2 regions of the Janibacter alkaliphilus genome follow, and region 1 is predicted to be linked to the other one. Evidence: riboswitches for the same ligand, from Rfam matches in the RefSeq annotation. Region 1 holds a riboswitch; the other holds the start of a gene.
The links. A riboswitch is a leader RNA that binds a small molecule or an ion and turns the genes downstream of it on or off. The one in region 1 is predicted to bind cobalamin.
Positions count from the first base shown of each region.

Region 1 (6,552 bases):
GAGGTGCGCCGGCATCGCCGGGGCGCCGGCCCAGCTGACGTGCAGGTAGGAGGCGTGCACGGTGGCCCGGCCGGTGCCGGCCGGGTCGAGGGCGAAGCCGTGCCCGTCACCGTCGGCGGTCCAGGCGGGCCGCTCGCCCCGGGCCGGGTCGGTGCGGGTGCGGTGGAACTCGTGCCCCCGGACCGGGCTGCCGGCCGGGCCCAGCACGGAGTCGGTGCCGGTGGTCGCGTCCAGGTAGCGCAGGGTGAGCCGGGGGTGCATGGCGGCCCGGGCCGGGACCACGCCGGCGAAGGGGTGACCGTCGACCTGCTCGCAGAGGTAGAGCAGCCCGGCGCACTCGGCGACGGTGGGCATCCCGGCGCGGACCGCGTCGCGGATCTCGTCGCGCAGCGTGGCGTTCGTCGACAGCGCGGCGGCGTGCACCTCGGGGAAGCCGCCGCCGAGGTAGAGCCCTGCGGTGCCGGCCGGCAGCTCCCGGTCGGTGGCCGGGTCGAGGACGACCGGCTCGCAGCCGGCGGCGCGCAGCAGCTCCTCGGTCTCGGGGTAGCGGAAGGTGAAGGCCCGACCGCCGGCGACGGCGACCCGCGGGCGACCGCCGAAGCAGTGCACCGGGTCCGGGCCGGCGCTGTCCCGGATCGCCGCGGCCGGGTCCCAGGGGGCGACATCCAGCGGTGGCGCGCTGCGGGCGAGGTCGAGCAGCAGGTCGAGGTCGACGTGCTCGGCGGTCTGCTCGGCGAGCCGGTCCAGGGAGGCGGCCGCGTCCGCGCGCTCGGCCACCGGCACCAGCCCGAGGTGGCGCGAGGGCGCGCTGACCCCGGCGTCGCGCGGCAGCACGCCGAGCACCGGCAGCCCCAGCGAGGCCACCGCGCGGCGGGCCTCGTCGGCGTGCCGCGGCGATCCGGCCTTGTTGAGCACGACCCCGACGACCTGGACGTCGCCGCCGTCCACCCCGGGACCGGCGGCCGCGCCCCAGGTCCGCATCCCGTGCACGGTGGCGGCCACGGTCCGGGAGGCGCTGGAGATGTCGACGACGAGCACCACCGGGGTCGCGGTGAGCGCGGCCACGTGGGCCGTCGAGGCGAAGCCGTCGGTGCCGATTCGTCCGTCGTGCAGGCCCATCACCCCTTCGACCACGGCCACGTCCGCCGGGGTGGTCGCGGCACAGGCGTGCGCGAGCATCGGGGCGATCGCCTCCGGTCCGCCGAGCAGCCACGGGTCGAGGTTGCGGCCGGGGCGGCCGGTGGCCAGCGCGTGGTAGCCGGGGTCGATGTAGTCCGGGCCCACCTTGGCCGGGGCCACGACGTGCCCGGCGCGGCTGAGCGCGGCCATGATCCCGACCGCCACGGTCGTCTTGCCCTGGCCGGAGGCCGGGGCGGCGACGGCGATGCGCGGGGTGCTCACCACCGTGCACCTCCCGTCGTACGGCGTCCGGTCACCACTCGATGCCCTTCTGCCCCTTCTGCCCCTTGTCGAAGGGGTGAGCGACCTTGGTCATCTCGGTGGCCACGTCGGCGATCGCCAGCAGGTCCGGGTGCGGGTCGCGGCCGGTGATGACGACGTGCTGGTAGCCGGGGCGCTGCTGCAGGGTCTCGACGACCTCGGCCACGTCGACCCAGCCCCACTTCAGGACATAGCTGAACTCGTCGAGGACGTACATCTGGTGCTGCTCGGCGGCCAGTCGTCGCTGGATCTCGGCCCACCCCTCGCGGGCGTCGCGCGCGTGGTCCTCCTCGGTGCCGGCCTTGCGCGACCACGACCAGCCGGAGCCCATCTTGTGCCACTCGACCGGGCCCCCTTCGCCGGTCTGCTCGTGCACCCGGCCGAGGGTGGTCAGCGCCTGCTCCTCGCCGATCCGCCACTTCGCGCTCTTGACGAACTGGAAGACCGCGGTGGACCAGCCCTGGTTCCAGCCGCGCAGCGCCAGGCCGAAGGCGGCCGTGGACTTGCCCTTGCCGGCGCCGTGGTGGACGACCACCAGCGGGCTGTGCCGCCGCTGGCGGGTGGTGCGGCCGTCGTCGGGGGTGGTGGGGACCTGTCCCTGGGGCATCAGGCGGCGCTCCTGCGGTCGGTGCGGTGCGGTCCGGCGGTGCCGTCGGGGCGCGCGCGGTGCTCGTCGACGACATCGACGATCGCTCCGGCGGCGACCTGCTCCAGCGGCACGTGCTCGGCGCGCATCCGGCGGGCCAGGTCGGCCGCCAGACCCATCCGGAAGCGACCGGTCTCGCAGTCGATGACGACGACGTCGGTGTCGGCGGCGGCGCTGCGCGACCACGAGTCGGCCACGCGGCGGGACCGCGCCAGGGCGTCCTCGCCGGCGGTGGCCCGGCCGTCGGTGAGCACGAGCAGCAGGGCGCGCTGGCGGGGGTCGCGGATGCGTTCGCGGGCGATCACCCGGGCTGCCTCGAGCAGGCCCTCGGCGACCGGGGTGCGGCCGCCGTGCGGCAGGTCCTCCAGCCGCGCGGCCGCGGCGTCCACCGAGGTGGTCGGCGGCAGCGCCAGCTCGGCACCCTCCCCGCGGAAGGTGATCAGCCCCACCCGGTCGCGCCGCTGGTAGGCGTCCATGAGCAGCGAGAGCACGGCGGTCTTGACCTCGTCCATCCGCCGGCGGGCGGCCATCGAGCCGGAGGCGTCGACGGCCAGCAGCACGAGGTTGGACTCGCGGCCGCGGGTCACCGCGTGGCGCAGGTCGCCGGCCTGCAGCCGCAGACCGGCCCCCGATCCTTCGCTGGACCTTGACGCGGCGCCCACGTCCGTCCCGGTGGTGGCCCGGCGGGCGGCGCCCGCGGTGAGCGTGGCCAGCAGGTGCACCTTGGCGCCGGCCGGCTCGTGGCCGGGGGCGTGCACGCCGACGGTGCGGCCGGACTCGGTGTAGGCCGCGCTGCGGCGCCCGCTGCGTCCGCTGCCGGTGCCCCGGACGGCGAACCGGCGGGCCCGGTAGGGGGTGCCCGCGGCGGCGACCCCGATCGTGGGTGCCGCGGCCGGGGGAGCCTCGGGGCTGTCCGGCGCGTCGGCGGGCTGGTCCGCCTGGTCGGGTGCGCTCTGGTCGGTCGAGGGGTGCTCGGCCCGGCTGGGATCGGGCTGGTGGGAGGGCTCCGGGTGGCCCTGCGGGTCCTGCGGGCCGGGCTCCGGGGAGCCGACGTCGCCGTCCCCGTCGGGGGTGTCGTCCTGGTCCTCCGGACCGTCTCCGCTGTCGTCCGTGGGGTCCTCGCCGCCGCCGTCCGGGGGCTCCGGCGGCTCCTCGTCGAGCAGCTGGTCGAGCAGCTCCTCGTCCAGGCCCGGGGCGTCGAAGGGGTTGCGGCGTCGGCGGTGCGGCAGCGCCAGCAGCGCGGCGGCGCGGATGTCGGCGCGGGTCACCTCGGTGCGGCCCTGCCACGCCGCGTGCGCGCGAGCGGTCCGTGCGGTGACGATGTCGGCACGCATCCCGTCGACGTCGAAGCCGGCGCACACCCGGGCGACCGTGGCCAGCGCCCGGTCGTCGAGGGTCACCTCGTCCAGCCGGTCGCGGGTGGCGGCGATCCGCGCGGTGAGCTCGGCCTGCTGCGCGGCGTAGTCCCGGGCGAAGGCGGCCGGGTCGGCGTCGTAGGCGAGCCGGCGCCGCACCACCTCGGTGCGCTCCCGGGGCTCGCGGCTGGCGGCGACCTCGACGGTCAGCCCGAAGCGGTCGAGCAGCTGCGGGCGCAGCTCGCCCTCCTCGGGGTTCATCGTGCCGACGAGCACGATCCGCGCCGGGTGGCTGATCGAGACCCCGTCCCGCTCGACGGTGTTGCGGCCCATCGCCGCGGCGTCGAGGAGCAGGTCGACGAGGTGGTCGTGGAGCAGGTTGACCTCGTCGACGTAGAGGATGCCGCGGTGCGCGGTGGCCAGCAGCCCGGGCTCGAAGGCGGCCTCGCCGGCGCCGAGCGCCTTGCGCAGGTCGAGCGAGCCGATCACCCGGTCCTCGGTGGCGCCCACGGGCAGCTCGACCAGCCGGGCCGGGCGCTCCTGGGCGGCAGCGCTCTCGCTCTGGTGCGGGCCGTCCGGGCAGTCCGGCTCCGGGGCCGAGGGGTCGCAGCCGAAGCGGCACCCGGCGATCACCGGCTGGGTGGGGAGCACATCCGCGAGGGCGCGGACCATCGTCGACTTCGCCGTGCCCTTCTCGCCGCGCACGAGGACGCCACCGACCTCGGGTGCGATCGAGGTGAGGATGAGGGCCAGCGACATGTCGTCGGCACCGACGATCGCCGTGAAGGGGTACGGGGTCCGCTGCTGCATCGTGCTCCTGAAGCGAGTGTCCGCGCTCGCCGCGTGGTCGGGACCCGGGCACGGGCGCGTGCGCGGGTGACCCCGGGCGACGTCCTGGCTCTCCCCGACGGTGGGGTCTCACAGTGGCGGGACCGCTCCGGAGTCGCACCGGATTCCTCGCCCTGGGGTCGCCGCTCATGGTCTCACACGCCGTCGGTCGGGCTCGTGCAGCGTGAGCGGAGGCGACCGGGGGTGGCCGCGCAGCGAGTGACGCGTGGGGTCGAGGTGATCCACGCCCGCCAGAGCGGCGCGGAACACCTCGACCGACGGTCGTCCTCGGGCGGCGCGGTCTCGTCGGCGGCCTACAGTGGCGCCGTGATCGACGTCGTGGGCATCAGCGCCGCGGGCTGGGAGGCTCTCGGGCCGGGCGAGCGTGCGCTGCTCGAGGGGGCCAGGGTGATCGTCGGCGGCGAGCGGCACCTGGCGCTGCTCCCCGAGCACGTCGCGGCCGAGCGACGCACCTGGCCGCGGCCGCTGCGCGAGGGTCTGCCGGACCTGCTCGCCTCGCTCGGCCAGCCCGCCGACGCCGACAGCCGCTCGGGCGCCGGTGTCGTCGCGCTCGCCAGCGGCGACCCCCTTCGCTCCGGGATCGCCAGCACCCTCATCGACCTGCTCGGCGCGGACCAGGTGAGGGTCCACCCCTCGCTGGCCTCCGACACCCTCGCCCGGGCACGGATGGGCTGGTCCGCCGAGCGTGTCGAGGTGATCACCACCGTCGGCCGGGACCTGCGTCGGGTGCTGCCCTCCCTCGCGCCCGGCGCCCGCCTCGTGGTGCTCCTCTCCGACGGCAGCGGGCCGGCCGAGCTGGCGGCGCTGCTCACCGACCGGGGCTGGGGTGCTTCTCGGGTGACCGCCTGGTGGCACCTCGGCGGTGACGACGAAGGGAGCGCCCGCTCCCGGGCCAGCACGTGGGAGCTGCCGCGCACCCCCGACCTCGTGCTGTGCTGCGTCGAGGCCGCCCCCGACGATGCATCCACCGACGGTACGGCCGACGAGAGCGGCGCGGAGACCACGACCGCCGCAGCGCTCGGGCCGGTGCCCGGGCGACCCGAGGCCACCTTCGCCAGCGACGGGCAGATCACCAAGCGCGACGTGCGGGCCAGCGCCTTGGCCCACCTGCGCCCGGCCGACGGCGGCCACCTGTGGGACCTCGGGGCCGGCAGCGGTGCCGTCGGCATCGAGTGGTGCCTGGCCGCGCCACGGACGCGCTGCACCAGCGTCGAGCGCGACCCCGGGCGCGCGGCCCGGATCCGTGCCACCGCCGACGACCTCGGGGTCGGGGCCCGGCTCACCGTGCTCACCGCCGACCTCGCCGACGGGCTGGACGTCGTGCTCGGGGACGGCGGCGACGCGGCCCCGGACGCGGTCTTCGTCGGCGGGGGCCTCACCGAGGAGCTGGCCGACGAGGCGTGGACGCGGCTGCCGGTCGGCGGCCGGTTCGTCGCGCACGCCGTGACCCTGCAGACCGAGGCCGTGCTCGTCGCGCTGCACGGCCGCACCGGCGGGGCGCTGACCCGGCTGTCGGTCGAGCACGCCCGGCCGCTGGGGCGCTACCTGTCGTGGACCCCGGCGCGCCCTGTCGTCCAGCTCGCCGCGGTCCGCACCCGGTCCGGCATCACCGAAGGAGAGGCATGACCGTCCACTTCATCGGCGCCGGGCCCGGCGCCGCCGACCTGCTCACCGTGCGCGCGACGCGCCTGCTGCAGGCCAGCCCGGTGTGCCTCTACGCCGGCACCTACCTCGACGAAGCGGTGCTGGCGCACTGCCCACCGGGAGCCGACCTCGTCGACACCCAGGGCATGAACCTCGACGCGATCACCGCGCGGATGGTCGCCGCCCACGAGGCCGGCGAGGACGTCGCCCGGCTGTGCAGCGGCGACCCCAGCGTCTACTCCGCCATGGCCGAGCAGGCCCGCCGGCTGGACGCTGCCGGGGTGCCCTGGGACGTCACCCCGGGCGTCCCGGCCTACGCGGCCACCGCGGCGCTCGTCGGGCGCGAGCTGACCGTGCCCGAGGTGGCCCAGTCGGTCGTGCTCACCCGGGCCCAGCGGGACTCCACGGCCATGCCGGAGGGGGAGGAGCTCGCCGCCTTCGCCGCCACCGGCGCCACCCTCGTGCTGCACCTGGCGATCCGGCACACCCGCCGGCTCGCCGAGGAGCTGACCGCGCACTACGGCGCCGACTGTCCGGTGGTCGTCGGCTCGCAGGTCAGCGGGCCGGACGAGCTCGTGCTGCGCGGACGCCTCGGCGACATCGCCGACCAGGTCGAGG
Region 1 is NZ_JACBZX010000001.1:2,162,576-2,169,127, forward strand. Features, by position in the region: gene cobBC (bifunctional hydrogenobyrinic acid a,c-diamide synthase/histidinol phosphate aminotransferase CobBC) at 1-1,401, opposite strand, end outside; gene cobO (cob(I)yrinic acid a,c-diamide adenosyltransferase) at 1,433-2,047, opposite strand; gene BJY28_RS10485 (VWA domain-containing protein) at 2,047-4,251, opposite strand; adenosylcobalamin (AdoCbl) riboswitch at 4,320-4,411, opposite strand; gene cbiE (precorrin-6y C5,15-methyltransferase (decarboxylating) subunit CbiE) at 4,597-5,916, shown strand; gene cobM (precorrin-4 C(11)-methyltransferase) at 5,913-6,552, shown strand, end outside.

Region 2 (6,552 bases), 1.0 Mb from region 1:
AGCCGATCGGCCCGACCACCGCGACCGTCCCGGCGGTCAGCAGCGCGGTGAGCACGAGCAGCGTCCACCGTGCCCGGGTGACCGGGATGCCCAGCGCCTGCGCCGAGACGTCGCCGAAGGCGAAGGCGTCCAGCACCCCGGCGGCCGCGACCAGCACGAGCACCGCCACGAGGCCGAGCACGAGCAGCGCCAGCGCCTGCGTCCAGCGCACCGAGGCGAAGGAGCCGAGGGTCCAGCTGAGCACCTGCCGGGCGAGGTCCCGCTCGCCGAAGACCATGATCGCCAGCGAGGTGAAGGCGCCGGCCAGCTGCGCGACGGCGACGCCGGCGAGGATCGTGCGGCTGGGCGGCAGGTCCCCGCCCCGGCCGGTCGCCATGGCCAGCACCAGGGCCAGGGCGACCAGGCCGCCGACGAAGGAGGCGAGCGTCATCGCCGCCGGCAGCGCCAGGCTGGAGAGCCCGACGCCGAAGACGAGGACGAGCACCGCGCCGACGGCAGCGCCGCTGGAGATGCCCAGCAGGTAGGGGTCGGCGAGGTCGTTGCGGGTCAGGGCCTGCAGCACCACCCCGCAGAGGGCCAGCACCGCCCCGACCGCGGCGGTGGCCACGACGCGGGGCAGCCGCAGCTGCCACACGATGCGGTCGTCGATGGCGCTCACCCCGTCGCCGGCGACCAGGTGCATCCGGCGCAGCACCACCGCGGCGACGTCGGCCGGCGGCAGCCGGACCGAGCCGAGACCGACCGCGACGAGGACGCTGCCGAGCAGCAGCAGGGCGAGCACGACGGCCGGCACGGCCGCCCCGCGCACCCTCGGCGTCACGAGGCGTCGAGCTCGGCGAGCCCGTCGGACAGGCTCTGCGCCCCCTCGACCATGGTCGCGCCCGGGGTGGCCTGGCTGTAGGTGATCTCCACGATCCGGTCCTGCTGCACCGCGTCCAGCTCGGAGAGCACCGGGTCGGACTCGAGGTGCTCCACCTTCTCCTCGGCGCTGGACCAGGCCGCGTCGGGGACGACGATGACGTCCGGCTCGGCGTCCACGACGTCCTCCCACGAGCCGTCCGCCCAGCCGCCCTCGAGGTCGGCGAAGATGTTGGTGCCGCCCACGGCGTCGATCAGCAGCTGCGGGCCCCCTTCGCCGGCCCCGACGAAGGGGGTGTCGTCGCCGGAGTCGTACCAGAGGATGTCCGTCCCCTCGCCGCTCGCCTGCTCGCGCACCTCGTCGAGCTGCTCGCGCTGGCCGTCGACGAGCTCGGTGGCGGTGTCCTCGACGCCGAAGATGGTGCCGACGGTCTCGATCTCGGACCAGACGTTCTCGAAGGTGGTCTCCGGCCGCTCCGCGTCGTCGCCGCAGCCGAAGGGGCTGAGGTAGGTGCCGATGCCGTCCTGCTCCAGCTCATCCTCGCTGGCCACCCCGTCGTCGGCGAAGGCGCTGCCGTAGGAGGCGTAGGCCAGGTCGGGCTCGACGGAGAGCAGCTGCTCCAGGCTGGGGTACTCCTCGGCCAGCACCGGGACGCTGTCGTAGGCCTCCTGCCACCGCGAGGAGACGCCGTCGTCGATGTAGGCGGTGCCGGCCATCCGGTCCTCGAGGCCGAGCGCCAGCATGACCTCGGTGGCGCCCTGGTTCAGGGTGACCGCAGCGGTCGGCGCCTCGTCCAGGGTCCGCTCCTGGCCGCAGCTGGTGTAGGTGACGGATCGGGCCGAGGCGTCCGAGGACGAGCCGTCCTCGCCCTCGGAGGGGGCACCGGCGCAGCCGGCCAGGGCGAGCGCGCAGGTCAGGGACAGCAGGGTGGCAGGGGTGCGTGGCAGCACGGTGCGTGGCAGCACAGAGGGCTTCTCTCTCTCGGAGCCTGGGTCGCGAGGCTCACCGACGGATGGACATGCGTCGGCAGGTCTTCGGACTCGAGATCGACCGCCCTCGGCGCCTTCCCGACCCCTTCGGGTCAGTGGCGTCGTGCCGAGGACGTCCCTCTTACCGCTGCGCGTCAGCTCCGGGTTCGCACCGGATTCCCTGGCACTCTCGTGCGACCGACCCAGCGAGCATAGCGCTCGCTCAGACCGCGCCCGGCAGGAGGCCGAGCCAGCCACCCCTGGGTACCGCCCGTGTCTCCCAGCGCCCCAGGACCGCTTACGTCCGCCAGGACGGGTCGCGCTCGCGCCCGGGCGACAGTCCTAGGATTGTCTGCCCGGACCGGCCGCGCGCGCGGTCCAGGGCGACAGTCCTAGGACTGTCGATCCCCGGGGCGCGAGGGTCAGGCGCGCTTGTCCAGGCGCACCCGCACCGTCTCGCCGCCGGCCAGCTCGGCCTGGACAACCCCGTCGCCGAGCGGCAGCACGTCGAGGTCGCCGGCCGAGCCGAACTGGACCGCCAGGGTCTCGTTCATCACGAGCGTCTGGTGGGCGACGACCGCCTCCCACACCCGGCCCGTGCCGGTCACGGTGAGGCTGATCCGGTCCGAGACGTCCAGCCCGGCCTGCTTGCGGGCGTCCTGCACGGCCCGGACGACGTCGCGGGCCAGGCCCTCGTCGGCGAGCTCCTCGGTGACCTCGGTGTCGAGGACGACGAAGCCGCCGCCGGGCAGCACCGCGGTCGCCCGCGCCCCGGAGCCGTCGTCCTCGGCGACCGCCTCGACGGTGTACTCCCCCTCGACGAGCGTGATCCCGCCGGCGGTGACGGTGCCGTCGTCGGCGACCGACCAGTCGCCGGACTTGCTGCCCTTGATGGCCTGCTGCACCTGCTTGCCCAGCCGCGGCCCGGCCGCCCGGGCGTGCACGGTGAGCCGCTCGCTGACGCCGAAGCCGGCCGCGGCCGGGTCGTCGAGGTCGAGCAGGCTGACCTGGCGCACGTTGACCTCCTCGGCGATCACCGTGCCGAGCTCGGCCAGCGCGGCCGCGCCGGGCACGACGACGGTGAGGTCGCGCAGCGGCAGCCGGGTGCGCAGCTGGTGCGCCTTGCGCAGCGAGGAGGCGACCGAGCAGACCTGCCGGGCGGTGTCCATGGCGACGACCAGCTCGTGGTCGGCCGGGTAGTCGGGCGGGTCCGGCCAGTCGGTCAGGTGCACCGAGCGCCCGCCGGTCAACCCGCGCCAGACCTCCTCGGTGACCAGCGGCAGCAGCGGCGCGGCCACCCGGCACAGCGTCTCCAGCGCGGTGTAGAGGGTGTTGCAGGCGTGCTCGGCCTCGGCCCGCGCCGCCTCGTCGCCGTCGGCCGCCCAGAACCGCTCCCGGCTGCGGCGGATGTACCAGTTCGTCAGCACGTCGGTGAAGCCGCGGGTGGCCTCGCAGGCGCCGGCGATGTCGTAGGCGTCCTGGCGAGCCTGGCTGTCCGCGACGTACTCCCCCAGCTTCGCCAGCAGGTAGCGGTCCAGCAGGTGCGGCGAGTCCGTGCTGAAGCGCGCCTCGTAGCCGGGGCCGTCCGGGCCGCCGAGCGCGTTGGCGTAGAGGCTGAAGAAGTACCAGGAGCTCCACAGCGGGATGAGCACCTGACGCACCCCTTCGCGGATGCCCTCCTCGGTGACGACGAGGTTGCCGCCGCGCAGGATCGGCGAGGACATGAGGAACCAGCGCATCGCGTCGGCGCCGTCCCGGTCGAAGACCTCCGAGACGTCCGGGTAGTTGCGCAGCGACTTGGACATCTTCTGCCCGTCGTTGCCCAGCACGATCCCGTGGCTGATGCAGCTGGAGAAGGCCGGCCGGTCGAAGAGCGCGGTGGCCAGGATGTGCAGCGTGTAGAACCAGCCCCGGGTCTGCCCGATGTACTCGACGATGAAGTCGCCCGGGAAGTGGCTCTCGAACCAGTCCTGGTTCTCGAAGGGGTAGTGCACCTGGGCGTAGCTCATCGACCCGGAGTCGAACCAGACGTCGAGCACGTCCTCGACCCGGCGCATCGTGCTCTGCCCGGTCGGGTCGTCCGGGTTGGGCCGGGTCAGGTCGTCCACCCACGGGCGGTGCAGGTCCGGCTCGCCGTCGGCGGTCAGCGGCAGGCGGCCGAAGTCGCGCTCGATCTCCGCGAACGAGCCGTAGACGTCGGTGCGCGGGTGGTTCGGGTCGTCGGAGACCCACACCGGCACCGGCGAGCCCCAGAAGCGGTTGCGGGTGATCGACCAGTCCCGGGCGTTCTCCAGCCAGCGGCCGAACTGGCCGTGCTTGACGTGCTCGGGCACCCAGGTGATCTGCTCGTTGGCGGCCAGCATCCGCTCCTTGACCGCGGTGACCTCGACGAACCAGGACTCGACGCCCTTGTAGATGAGCGGCTGCCGGCAGCGCCAGCAGTGCGGGTAGGAGTGGTCGTAGGTCTCGTGGCGCAGCAGCACGGTGCCGGTGGTGACCCCGCCGGTGCCGGGCTGGTCGCTGCCGGCCCCCTTCGTCGTGGCCTTGAGGGCGTCGATGATCTGGCCGTTGGCCTCGAAGACCTGCAGGCCCTCGTAGTCGGCGACCGGCGCGGTGAAGCGGCCGTCCTTGCCGACCGGCATGACCGCGGCGATGCCCTCGCGGTCGGTGACCTCCTTGTCCACCTCGCCGAAGGCGCCGGCGCTGTGCACCAGGCCGGAGCCGTCGGTGGTGGTGACCTCGTCGCCGCCGTCGACGACGCGGAAGGCGTGCTCGTGCCCGAGGTAGTAGCCGAAGGGCGGGGTGTAGGAACGCCCGAGCAGGTCGGCCCCGGTGTACCGGCCGAGCACCTCGAGCTCGGCGACGTCGCCGCCGGCGGCCAGCTCGCGGGCGTAGGCGGGCAGCCGGGCCTCGGCGAGCAGGTAGCGGGCGGTCTCCTCGGTGCCCGGGACCGGTCCCTCGACGACGACGTAGTCGATCTCGCGGCCGACCATCACCGCGAGGTTGCTCGGCAGGGTCCACGGGGTCGTCGTCCAGATCAGCGCCAGCGCCCCGTCGAGCACCGGGTCCTCGCCGGTCTCGGTCAGCCGCAGGCCGACGGTCACCGCGGGGTCCTGCCGCATCTGGTAGACGTCGTCGTCCATCCGCAGCTCGTGGTTGCTCAGCGGCGTCTCGTCCTGCCAGCAGTACGGCAGCACCCGGAAGTCCTGGTAGATCAGGCCCTTGTCGAAGAGGCTCTTGAAGGCCCAGATCACCGACTCCATGAAGTCGGGGTTCATCGTCTTGTAGTCGTGGTCGAAGTCGACCCAGCGGGCCTGCCGGGTGACGTAGTCGCGCCACTCGTCGGTGTAGCGCATCACCGACGCGCGGCAGGCGTCGTTGAAGGTCTCGATGCCGAGCTCACGGATCTCGTCCGTGGTCTTCAGCCCGAGCTGGCTCATCGCCTCGAGCTCGGCGGGCAGCCCGTGGGTGTCCCAGCCGAAGCGCCGCTCGACCCGCTTGCCGCGCATCGTCTGGTAGCGCGGCACGACGTCCTTCACGTAGCCGGTGAGCAGGTGGCCGTAGTGCGGCAGACCGTTGGCGAAGGGCGGCCCGTCGTAGAAGACGAACTCGCCGTCCCGGTCCAGGCCGGGGTCGCGCTGCTCGACGGACGCGGCGAAGGTGCCGTCCTGGTCCCAGTAGCCCAGCACCGCCTCCTCGATCGCCGGGAAGCGCGGGCTGGCGGGGACGCCGGCGCTGCTGCCGGTGCCGGGGGTGACGTGGGAGACCTTGGGGTAGGTCATGCTCGGGCCGCTCCATCGGGTCGTGCTCGTGCCGGTCTGCACGAGGACGACCCGCGCCGGGAGGCGCGGGGCCGCGGTACCACCTCGCTTGTCGCCGGCCCTGGGTCCGGCGACCACTGTTGGTCGAAGGCGGTGACGGGCCCACCCGTCCGGGTCTAGTGAGGCCGACCGACCCTTCGATCGTCGACCCGTTCTTCCGGAGGCTCGCCGCTGATGACGGCTCGAACGCCTGTGCCGGGGAGTCTACGGCGCGGGCGGCGGTGGCCGCCAACCGATACCGCAGCCGGCCGTGACGCACGAGGCGGCCGCGGCGGGGAGGCGGCGGGAGCCGGCCGACCGGCCCACGGCCCCGGGCGGGTCAGCCGCCGACGACGGCGATCGCCTGACGGGCGATCTCCAGCTCCTCGTCGGTGGGCACGACGAGCACCCGCACCGGCGAGCCCGGCGTGGCGATGTCCCGCGCGGCGCTCGAGCGTTCCTCGTTGGCCTGCTGGTCGAGCTCGATACCGAGCACCTCGAGGTCGGCCAGGGCGCGCTCGCGCACCTGCGGCGAGTTCTCCCCCACCCCGGCGGTGAAGACGACCGCGTCCACCCGGCCCAGCACCGCGGTGTAGCCACCGAGGTAGAGGCGCAGCCGGTGGCAGTAGACCTCCAGCGCGAGCTCCGCGTCGGCGTCCCCGGCCTCGGCGGCGGCGACGAGGTCGCGCATGTCCTGGTGGCCGCTGAGCCCGAGCACCCCGGAGCGCTTGTTGAGCAGGTCGTCGACATCGGCGACGTCCATCCCGGCGGTGCGCTCCAGGTGCAGCACGACCGCCGGGTCGATGTCCCCGCTGCGGGTGCCCATGACCAGCCCCTCCAGCGGGGTCAGACCCATCGAGGTCTCCACCGACTCCCCGCCGCGCACGGCGCAGGCGGAGGCGCCGTTGCCCAGGTGCAGCACGAT
Region 2 is NZ_JACBZX010000001.1:3,196,131-3,202,682, forward strand. Features, by position in the region: gene BJY28_RS15155 (FecCD family ABC transporter permease) at 1-820, opposite strand, end outside; gene BJY28_RS15160 (ABC transporter substrate-binding protein) at 817-1,824, opposite strand; cobalamin riboswitch at 1,868-2,045, opposite strand; gene ileS (isoleucine--tRNA ligase) at 2,250-5,609, opposite strand; gene BJY28_RS15170 (acetate/propionate family kinase) at 5,968-6,552, opposite strand, start outside.
Region 2: linked by a shared signal. The riboswitch ahead of BJY28_RS15160 (ABC transporter substrate-binding protein) and the one ahead of BJY28_RS10485 (VWA domain-containing protein) in region 1 are both predicted to bind cobalamin.